2 regions of the Shewanella sp. Isolate7 genome follow, and region 1 is predicted to be linked to the other one. Evidence: riboswitches for the same ligand, from Rfam matches in the RefSeq annotation. Region 1 holds a riboswitch; the other holds the start of a gene.
The links. Region 1 has a riboswitch for lysine ahead of lysC (lysine-sensitive aspartokinase 3). Riboswitches for the same ligand answer to the same signal wherever they lie in the genome.

Region 1 (4,282 bases):
GGACTATCGCGTCCTCCTCGCCATATCTGTCGACACGCAAGATGTTGGCGAGCGGTTCACCGGCGGGCAGCGGCTGCCCGACCTTGGCCTTGTACTCCACCAAGCCACCTAGGGGCGCATGATACTTCTTATAGTCTTTCAGGTAACAAGCGTAGCGTGGCATCGCCGCAGGCTCTACGCGCTCACTTATTACGCCGCGCTTGCTGAGATAGGCCAGTATCCCTTCGACATCCACCAGGGCATCCGCCAAATCGACATTCTCCTGACTGCCAAGCTCCAGGGTAAAGCCCGATACGGGCACCTCAATCTCGTGCCCCTGAGTAGCCAGGTATTCACTCAGCTGCCACCAGGGGCAGAAGATAGACTCATCCATGGCCCCACCAAACTCATTAGGGATAAGCAGGGTATAAGGAATAGAGAAGTACTTGGCGGCATCTTGGTCATACTCGGGACAATAGAGATGTTTGCACGACTTAGGGCCGGTATGCAGATCCAGCACGATATCCGCCCCATGGCCCATCTGCTGCAGACTCACCGCCAGACGATGTCCCGTGGTGATCCCCCAGGGCTCATGCAGACGGCTGTAACACTGCTCAACCAGCAAGGCCCTGAAATGGGCAATTAACTCGGCATCAGTAAGATGTTTGTGCCCCTGATACCAGCTAGCAATGTCCAGTTTATGATCTAGGTATTCGCGGTTCCAGTTCACCCCGGTGATAGGGTCGAACCGTCCTAGGGTAAACTCGCCACTCTTTTGATTGATCCCTAAAGGATTAGCCAGTGGCACCAGGGTCACCTTGCCGCGCAGCTCACAGGTTTCGAGCGCCTGCATCAGCTGATAGATCACCGCATTGCCCTGCACCTCGGCGCCGTGCACATTGGCCTGAATACAGACGCTCGGGCCGGTCACGACCTCGGGGACAAACTCAAACAGGTTGAGTTCAAGATCTTGACCCGTGGCGAGCTCGCCAACCTTTAACGTAGAACGAGTTGGTTTCATCATTGGCCTTCGAACAGATTCTGATGCAGCGCACTCACCACCTGAGCCGCCTCAGACTCGGCCACCAGGACACATAGGTTGTGCGGGCTTGCCCCCTGACAGATCATGCGCACATTATGGGGTTCGAGTACCTCGAAGACCCGGCGACACACACCGGCCGTGGTGGCAATCTTATTGCCGACGATCGCCACCAGCGCCAAGCCCTCTTCTACCCGCACCCGGCAGTGCTGTGACAACTCCTGCAACAAGGCCTCGCTCAGCAGGCTGTTTCCTGCCGAATCGGATCCCGTCTTATCTAAGGTCAGCGAGACGTTTACCTCTGAGGTAGTGATCAAATCCACACTGATCTTATGCCTTGCCAGGGTGGCAAAGGTTTCGGCCAGGAAGCCCTGGGCATGCAGCATCTGCAGGCTATGCAGATTGAGTAGCGTCTGGTCGCGTCGCACCGCTACGGCGCGATAAATAGGCTCGTCGTTCACCTGATGACGAATCCAGGTGCCGCCGAGCTCAGGCGCCTTACTGGAACCGACAAATACCTGAATCTTATGTCTGACCGCAGGTAATATGGTGGCAGGATGCAGCACCTTGGCGCCGAAGGTCGCCATCTCGGCCGCCTCGTTAAAACTGATCTCAGGGATAGGGCGAGCATTGGGCGCCAGCCTTGGATCGGTAGTAAAGATGCCTGGCACATCAGTCCAGATCTCCACCGCCGAAGCATCCAGCGCCTCGGCGAGCAGCGCAGCGGAATAGTCGCTGCCGCCACGGCCCAATGTGGTGGTCGACCCCTGCTCATCGGCGCCAATAAAGCCTTGAGTCACGATACGCTGCTCTCCCAGCAGTGGTAGCAGGTGCTCTGTGCAAAGCTGCTTCACCGCCTCGATCTGCGGCTCGGCGCGGCCGAAATGACTGTCGGTGCGCATCACCTGACGCACATCGAAGGCACTCGCCCGCTCGCCCTTCTCTCTTAACACGGCAGCAAAGAGCACAGACGAGCACTGCTCACCCTGAGCCAATAATTCATCTATGGTCGCCTTGCTGCGATGCTGGCAAAGCGACTCACTCAGGCTGGCAATCTTACTTAAGATGGCATCGAGACGCGCGGCCACATCGTGGGGCTGGCCCAGCTCGTCGAGGATCTTATATTGAATAGAGGCGATCGCCTTGAGTAACTGCTGACGACGCTCAAAATCCACACGCTCCTGAGTCAGTTCCACCAGGAGGTTAGTCACACCACTCGAGGCGCTCACGACTACAACGCGGGTATCGGGATTGGCCAATACGATATCGGCACAGCGGTTCATCGCCTCATAATCGGCGACAGAGGTTCCACCAAACTTAGCAACAACAATAGACATTAGCGCACCTCAACCCAAACAGCCGACGATGACACGAAAGAAATAGATAACATTGAATACGCTCCGAACTCACTTCGTTCGAAGAGCCTGGTGCAAAGATGACGCACCCCAAGACGGGAAACAACGATTGCCACCAGAAGCTCTCCACCAAAAACAGGTGACAATCAATGGGATTCAGCCCATTCGACCGATAAACAGATGAAACCAAACATCTCTTTACCTCGGCGTTAATCTCCCTCATAAACCGTCAACGGAGTTTGGACTCCTCGGGCTTACTACCTAGTTAACGCTCCTCTTCTGTATCACTAACCTTATCGATCAGGATGCAAGAAAACTATCAAACAACCGAATAAAAAGTCAACGATATTTTAGCCAGTCATGATGAAAGCCATTCAACATAGACGGCCCTAGGGTCTGTTGGCCTTTCGCGTTCATTTTTGCAGCATTCTGTATCGATTTTATACAAGGCAGAGCGATTGTAATGTAGTGCACTACATCAATGAGCGATAACGCAGTAGAAAAATGATACAGAAGCTGCCCGCAGGGTTCGTCTTGAGCACGTTCACCTCTTTGTTACTCGGCTTTTATATAGAATGACTATATCTCAAACCTCGTGCCGCGATTTGAACGTACTCAATTAGAACAAAATTTGTGCTCAAAAGGTCAGCAGGCCCTAACGACTAATGTCCGGCAGTTCGCTAACCAAGCAGACCCTTGCGGAAAACTTACCTAAGGTAACCTCATCATACGCGACCAGACAAGGCACCAGTTGCAGCTCATCGTTATCGACAAAGTAGATGGCGTTTTGATTAAACACCTTGCCCAGCTCCACCGCGGCAGCCTTATCGATAGAGACCGCCCAACTCTTTTCCATATGCCCCCGATCGCTGGAGGCGCCGGTCAGGGCACGATAGGGGTATTGCAGGCGTTGAATATGACGTTGAAGCTGTTTATCGAGGAGGCGGTTTTGCGAGGGAGAAAGGTGTTGGCCTTTAGGATTATGAGCGGTAATGATTGCAAATGATAACGAGGGAGAGAAAGGTTGAGTGAGTAAGAATTGCGTTTGCTGATAGCATTGCCAAAAGTGTTCGTTCGCTGTGCTCATCACTAAAATATTCCTAAATTAGATTCAGTCGATTATAGCAAAATTCGCTCACCTTCCTAGAGGTGTGAGGCAGGTCACTTTATGAATTTTTATTAATATCATTAAAATCAAAGATGTACACAAAACAATGTGACTTACATCAAATCTCAAAGGAATTTTGTTAACATTTCATTTGTTAACAAATGACTAAAACGAGTACAATAAGTTCGTTGATTCACTTCCACTCATCTCACGATGAAATACTTTTTGTTACATCTTGTCGGCGACAAGGTCATCAAAAGTTAGTCAATTTCCTGTATAAAATGTGAGCTTAGGCTGATTTAGCATTTAAACTTGAAAATATTAAATAGTTAACGGAACTATTCCCAACTATTGTTAATCGAAGTGAATAGCAGTTCGCGTGTCTTTTGAAAGAGATACGTATACTTTACTAATCATGAAGTGTGTTGCTGTATCAATAGTTTTTTGATGAAAGCACTAAGTGAGTTGAGTAATTGTCGCGAAGACAGATAGTGCGCAGCAGCACCAACTAGCGCTCATGGTTAGAACAGTTTTAAACAAATATTAGGTAAATAAACATGCAAAACCCGCACATTCTGATCGTTGAAGATGAAGCCGTTACCCGGAACACGCTAAGAAGTATTTTCGAGGCTGAAGGATATGTGGTAACTGAAGCCAATGATGGCGCAGAGATGCATAAAGCCATGCAGGAAAACAAGATCAATCTAGTGGTGATGGATATCAACCTACCCGGTAAGAATGGTCTACTGCTTGCGCGTGAACTTCGTGAAATCAACAACATCGGCCTTATCTTCCTTACCG
Region 2 (4,282 bases), on a different contig from region 1:
CGGCATGAAGTACCGTAAGACCATCCGCGAGGTCGGCAACAGCGTGCCGCCGATGGAGGCCTACAAGGCCTTTAGAGGTCAGGCGCCGACCACAGAGGCGCTGCTAAAACGCCGCGGTCTCAACTAAGCGAATTCCCGTTAAAGGGGAATATTAACCATAAAAAAATGCCGCTCCATGAGCGGCATTTTTCTGTCTGTGTGGTATCGACAGGTCACTTATACCAATCGTAATAAACAATTGATCATTCTAGCTTGTTAAAACACTCGATAACTGTATTAGTATTTTTAATTGTAGAATAACTACTTATCTAAAAATCCTGCTTTGTTCTCAAGCGTTTTGCCTGCGCTATTTCTGATCACATATTTACTGTGATTGGTATTAAACCAGACGGTTAGCCTTATGACGCAGCACCAGAATGCTTACCACAAACACCCCACTACAGGCGGCCAGTCCCGCGCCGACCGACTCGGTAAAGCCCAGCACGGTATACCCCACCAGGCTGATCCCCGCCACGATGAGGGCATAGGGTAGCTGAGTCAGCACATGGTCTATGTGGTGACAGTTCGCCCCGGTAGACGACAGGATAGTAGTATCCGAGATAGGCGAGCAGTGATCGCCAAACACGGCGCCCGCCAGCACAGAGGCCAGCATAGGCAGCATCATGTTAGTGTGGGTGCCCATGGCCATATCGGCGGCAATCGGCAACATGATACCGAAGGTGCCCCAGCTGGTGCCGGTAGAGAAGGCCGTCAGACCCGCCAGCACGAACAGCACGGCAGGCAGCAGCGCGAACGGAATGTTACCCGTCGCCAGGCTCGCCATATACTTACCCGTCTCCATCTGACCGATCACCCCGGCGATGGTCCAGGCGAACAGCAGAATATAGATGGCGGGCAACATGGAGCGCGCCCCGGCCAGCACACCTTTAAAGATAAGGGCCTTGTCCAGCCCCTGAACAGCCACCAGCACTAGGGTAGCTGCCAGACCAATCACGGCACCGAAGAAGAGCGATGAGGCCACATCCGTCTTCTCGAACGCCCCTATCACGCTAAAGGGCAGGTTTTCCGCGGCCAGCGCAGCGGCACCGCTGTCGATCATGAAGTAGATGGTAGCAAATACCAGCACGGTAATAGGCAGGAACAGGCCTAAGATCTTACCCGAATCCGCCTCTGGCAGGTCACTATTGGCGCCTGGCGGCAGGCCCTTGGCCTCGTCATACAGGTTACCCTTCTGGGCATTTAGCTCATGCTGGCGCATCGGCCCCACATCCAGCCCCATGAAGGCCACACATAGCAGCAAGACCAGGGCGAAGATGGCATAGAAGTTCATCGGGATCATCTGGATAAACACGCTCAGATGGCCGGTGTCGGCAAAGCCATGGGCGGTGAGTATGCCGCCGATCAGCGCGATGATGTAGGCCCCCCAGCTAGAGACCGGCGAGATCACGCAGATTGGCGCGGCGGTCGAGTCCAGCAGGTAGGCCAGCTTGCTGCGGGAGATATAGTATCTGTCGGTGAGCGGCCGGGCGACGCTGCCCACGACCAGGCTGTTGAAGTAGTCATCGATGAAGACCACGCAGCCCAGGAACATGGTGAGCAGCTTGGCATCACGCTTATTACGAATATGTTGACGGGCCCAGTCGGCAAAGGCCTTGGCGGCACCGCTGACGGTAATAAGTGCGGTGATCATCCCAAGCAGGATCAAGAAACCCAGCAGATAGACGTTCCAGCTGTTTAAGGCGCCATCATCCCACACCAGGCCCACCACCTGTTGTCCCAGGTATTGGCCCATATCCAGCGGTGAAAAATCGGCAATTAACAGTGCCCCCAGGAGGATCCCCACACCGAGCGAGAGCAGGACGCGGCGGGTAAAGATCGCCAGCAGAATCGCCACCACGGGCGGCAGCAAAGAAAGTGCCGAATCGGCATAACTCAAAGTTGTCATTGTAAAATATTGTCTTCGTTTAAATACGAATGGAGGGCAACTGAACTGGTGGGATATAGCATGAGATATTACACCTGTCCTATCAGTAGCGCTCCATAGTGATACCCATTCTCGGTATACCTTCCACTTATCAATCCAGATAAGAAGCACTATGGCAGTGCTGCCTCTATTCGATGACAGCCCCAGCGGCAAGCCTTGATCAACTCCACCACTTCGGCACCAAATCCTTTCATATTCGCTTAACGGCATCACCCTAACGAATACTACTGATATTTAATGCACCTCTACGTCTCAGGACGCCTGCCAATGTCACTATCGGCAAACGTGAGGCACATAAAAACACAAGCGGCTTTAAGGACGCTACCTCAAAGCCGCTCCATGTGATCTATATCACACTAAATTTTAGATGAACACCAAAGTGCTCACCAAGCATTTACATTTTATTAAATAAGTTCGAGTAGCTTAGGCACTGCCTCGAACAGATCCGCTTCCAGACCATAGTCAGCCACCTGGAAGATAGGCGCCTCTGGATCTTTGTTGATCGCCACGATCACCTTAGAATCTTTCATCCCCGCTAAGTGCTGGATGGCACCCGAAATACCCACGGCGATATAGAGGTCCGGCGCGACAATCTTACCCGTCTGACCCACCTGCAGATCGTTTGGCACGTAACCGGCGTCAACCGCGGCGCGAGACGCACCCAGTGCACCGCCCAGCTTATCGGCCAACTGCTCGAGAATCGCAAAGTTCTCGGCGCTGCCCATGGCACGACCACCCGAAACCACGACAGAGGCCGCACCAAGATCGGGACGCTCAGACTCAGACAGGGTCTGCGAGACAAACTCGACATCGCCGCTGTACTCGTTATCCAGGGTCTGCACCGAGGCGCTACCGTCCTGGGCAACCGCATCGAAGGCACTGGCGCGAACCGTCATCACCTTGATGGCATCCAGGCTCTGAACCGTCGCCATGGCGCTACCGGCATAAATAGGACGCACGAAAGTATCTTCGCTAACCACTTCAACCACTTCAGAGATCTGCGCCACATCTAAAAGGGCCGCAACGCGTGGCAGTGCATCTTTACCGACACTCGAGGCCGCAGCCAGGATGTGTTGATACTCGCTGGCCACAGAAACGATCAGCGATGACAGGTTTTCGGCAATGGCGTTGGCATAAACGGCGCTATCGGCCATCAATACCTGACGCACACCGGCAAGCTGCTTGGCGCTCTCAACCGCGGCGCCACAGTTGTGACCGGCCACCATCACATCGACTTCGCTACCGATCGCCTGAGCACAAGCAACTACCTTGGCGGTATCGAGTTTTAAAGTCGCATTATCATGTTCTGCTATTACTAGAATCGCCATTTAGATCACCTTCGCTTCATTCTTTAGCTTGTCCACTAGCTCCTCGACAGAAGCCACCATAATACCCGCTTGACGCTCCGCAGGCGGTGTCACCTTGAGCACCTTCTGATGCTGCTTAAGGGTCACGCCCAGGCTATCTACCGTGATGGTATCGAGCGGCTTACGTTTCGCCTTCATGATGTTAGGTAATTTGGCATAGCGAGGTTCGTTCAGACGCAGGTCTGTGGTGACAATCGCAGGCAATGGCATCTTAAGGGTCTGCAGACCGCCGTCGATCTCACGGGTAACCACAAGTTGCTCGCCTTCAACCTTTACCTCAGAGGCAAAGGTGGCCTGAGGTAGACCGGCTAGCGCCGCCAGCATCTGGCCTGTCTGGTTGTTGTCGCCATCGATAGACTGCTTACCCAGCATGATCAGCTGAGCCTGCTCATTGGCTTGAATCGCGTTGAGGATCTTTGCAATAGAAAGCGGCGCAAGCTCTTCGTCGGTTTCCACATGAATACCACGGTCTGCGCCCAGCGCCATCGCCGTGCGTAGCTGCTCCTGCGACGCCTTAGGCCCTATGGTTGCTACCACGATCTCGGTCGCAATACCTGCTTCTTTCAAACGTACCGCTTCTTCTACAGCAATCTCACAAAATGGGTTAATGGCCATCTTCAGATTTGCGGTATCGACATTTGTATTGTCAGCGTTAACCCTGACCTTCACATTAGCATCGACGACGCGTTTTACTGGCACCAATACTTTCATAAGGCTTCCTTCTTACGTCTTTATTCTGAATAACAAATAGTGCATAGCGAAACTATCACCAACTTACGCCACTTTACGTGCTGTTGACGTTAACGTCAACAGGAAGTCACCTGCATCTTTGTCTTACATCAAAAACAGGGTGTTTAAGGGTGACTAAGGGGTCAAAATGGGACAAAAAAAGAAAAGCTGAAATAAAATTTACCTTAAAGGCTCAAATATT

Region 2: linked by a shared signal. The riboswitch ahead of L1D47_RS00130 (Na+/H+ antiporter NhaC family protein) and the one ahead of lysC (lysine-sensitive aspartokinase 3) in region 1 are both predicted to bind lysine.

Annotation. Positions count from the first base shown of each region.
Region 1 is NZ_JAKEVJ010000023.1:49,068-53,349, forward strand. Features, by position in the region: gene L1D47_RS07625 (succinylglutamate desuccinylase/aspartoacylase family protein) at 1-1,000, opposite strand, end outside; gene lysC (lysine-sensitive aspartokinase 3) at 1,000-2,355, opposite strand; lysine riboswitch at 2,485-2,660, opposite strand; gene L1D47_RS07635 (DUF3293 domain-containing protein) at 3,029-3,460, opposite strand; gene arcA (two-component system response regulator ArcA) at 4,039-4,282, shown strand, end outside.
Region 2 is NZ_JAKEVJ010000001.1:31,887-36,168, forward strand. Features, by position in the region: partial or broken gene L1D47_RS00125 (M3 family metallopeptidase) at 1-127, shown strand, start outside; gene L1D47_RS00130 (Na+/H+ antiporter NhaC family protein) at 380-1,945, opposite strand; lysine riboswitch at 2,024-2,240, opposite strand; gene L1D47_RS00135 (FAD-binding protein) at 2,389-3,312, opposite strand; gene L1D47_RS00140 (electron transfer flavoprotein subunit beta/FixA family protein) at 3,313-4,062, opposite strand.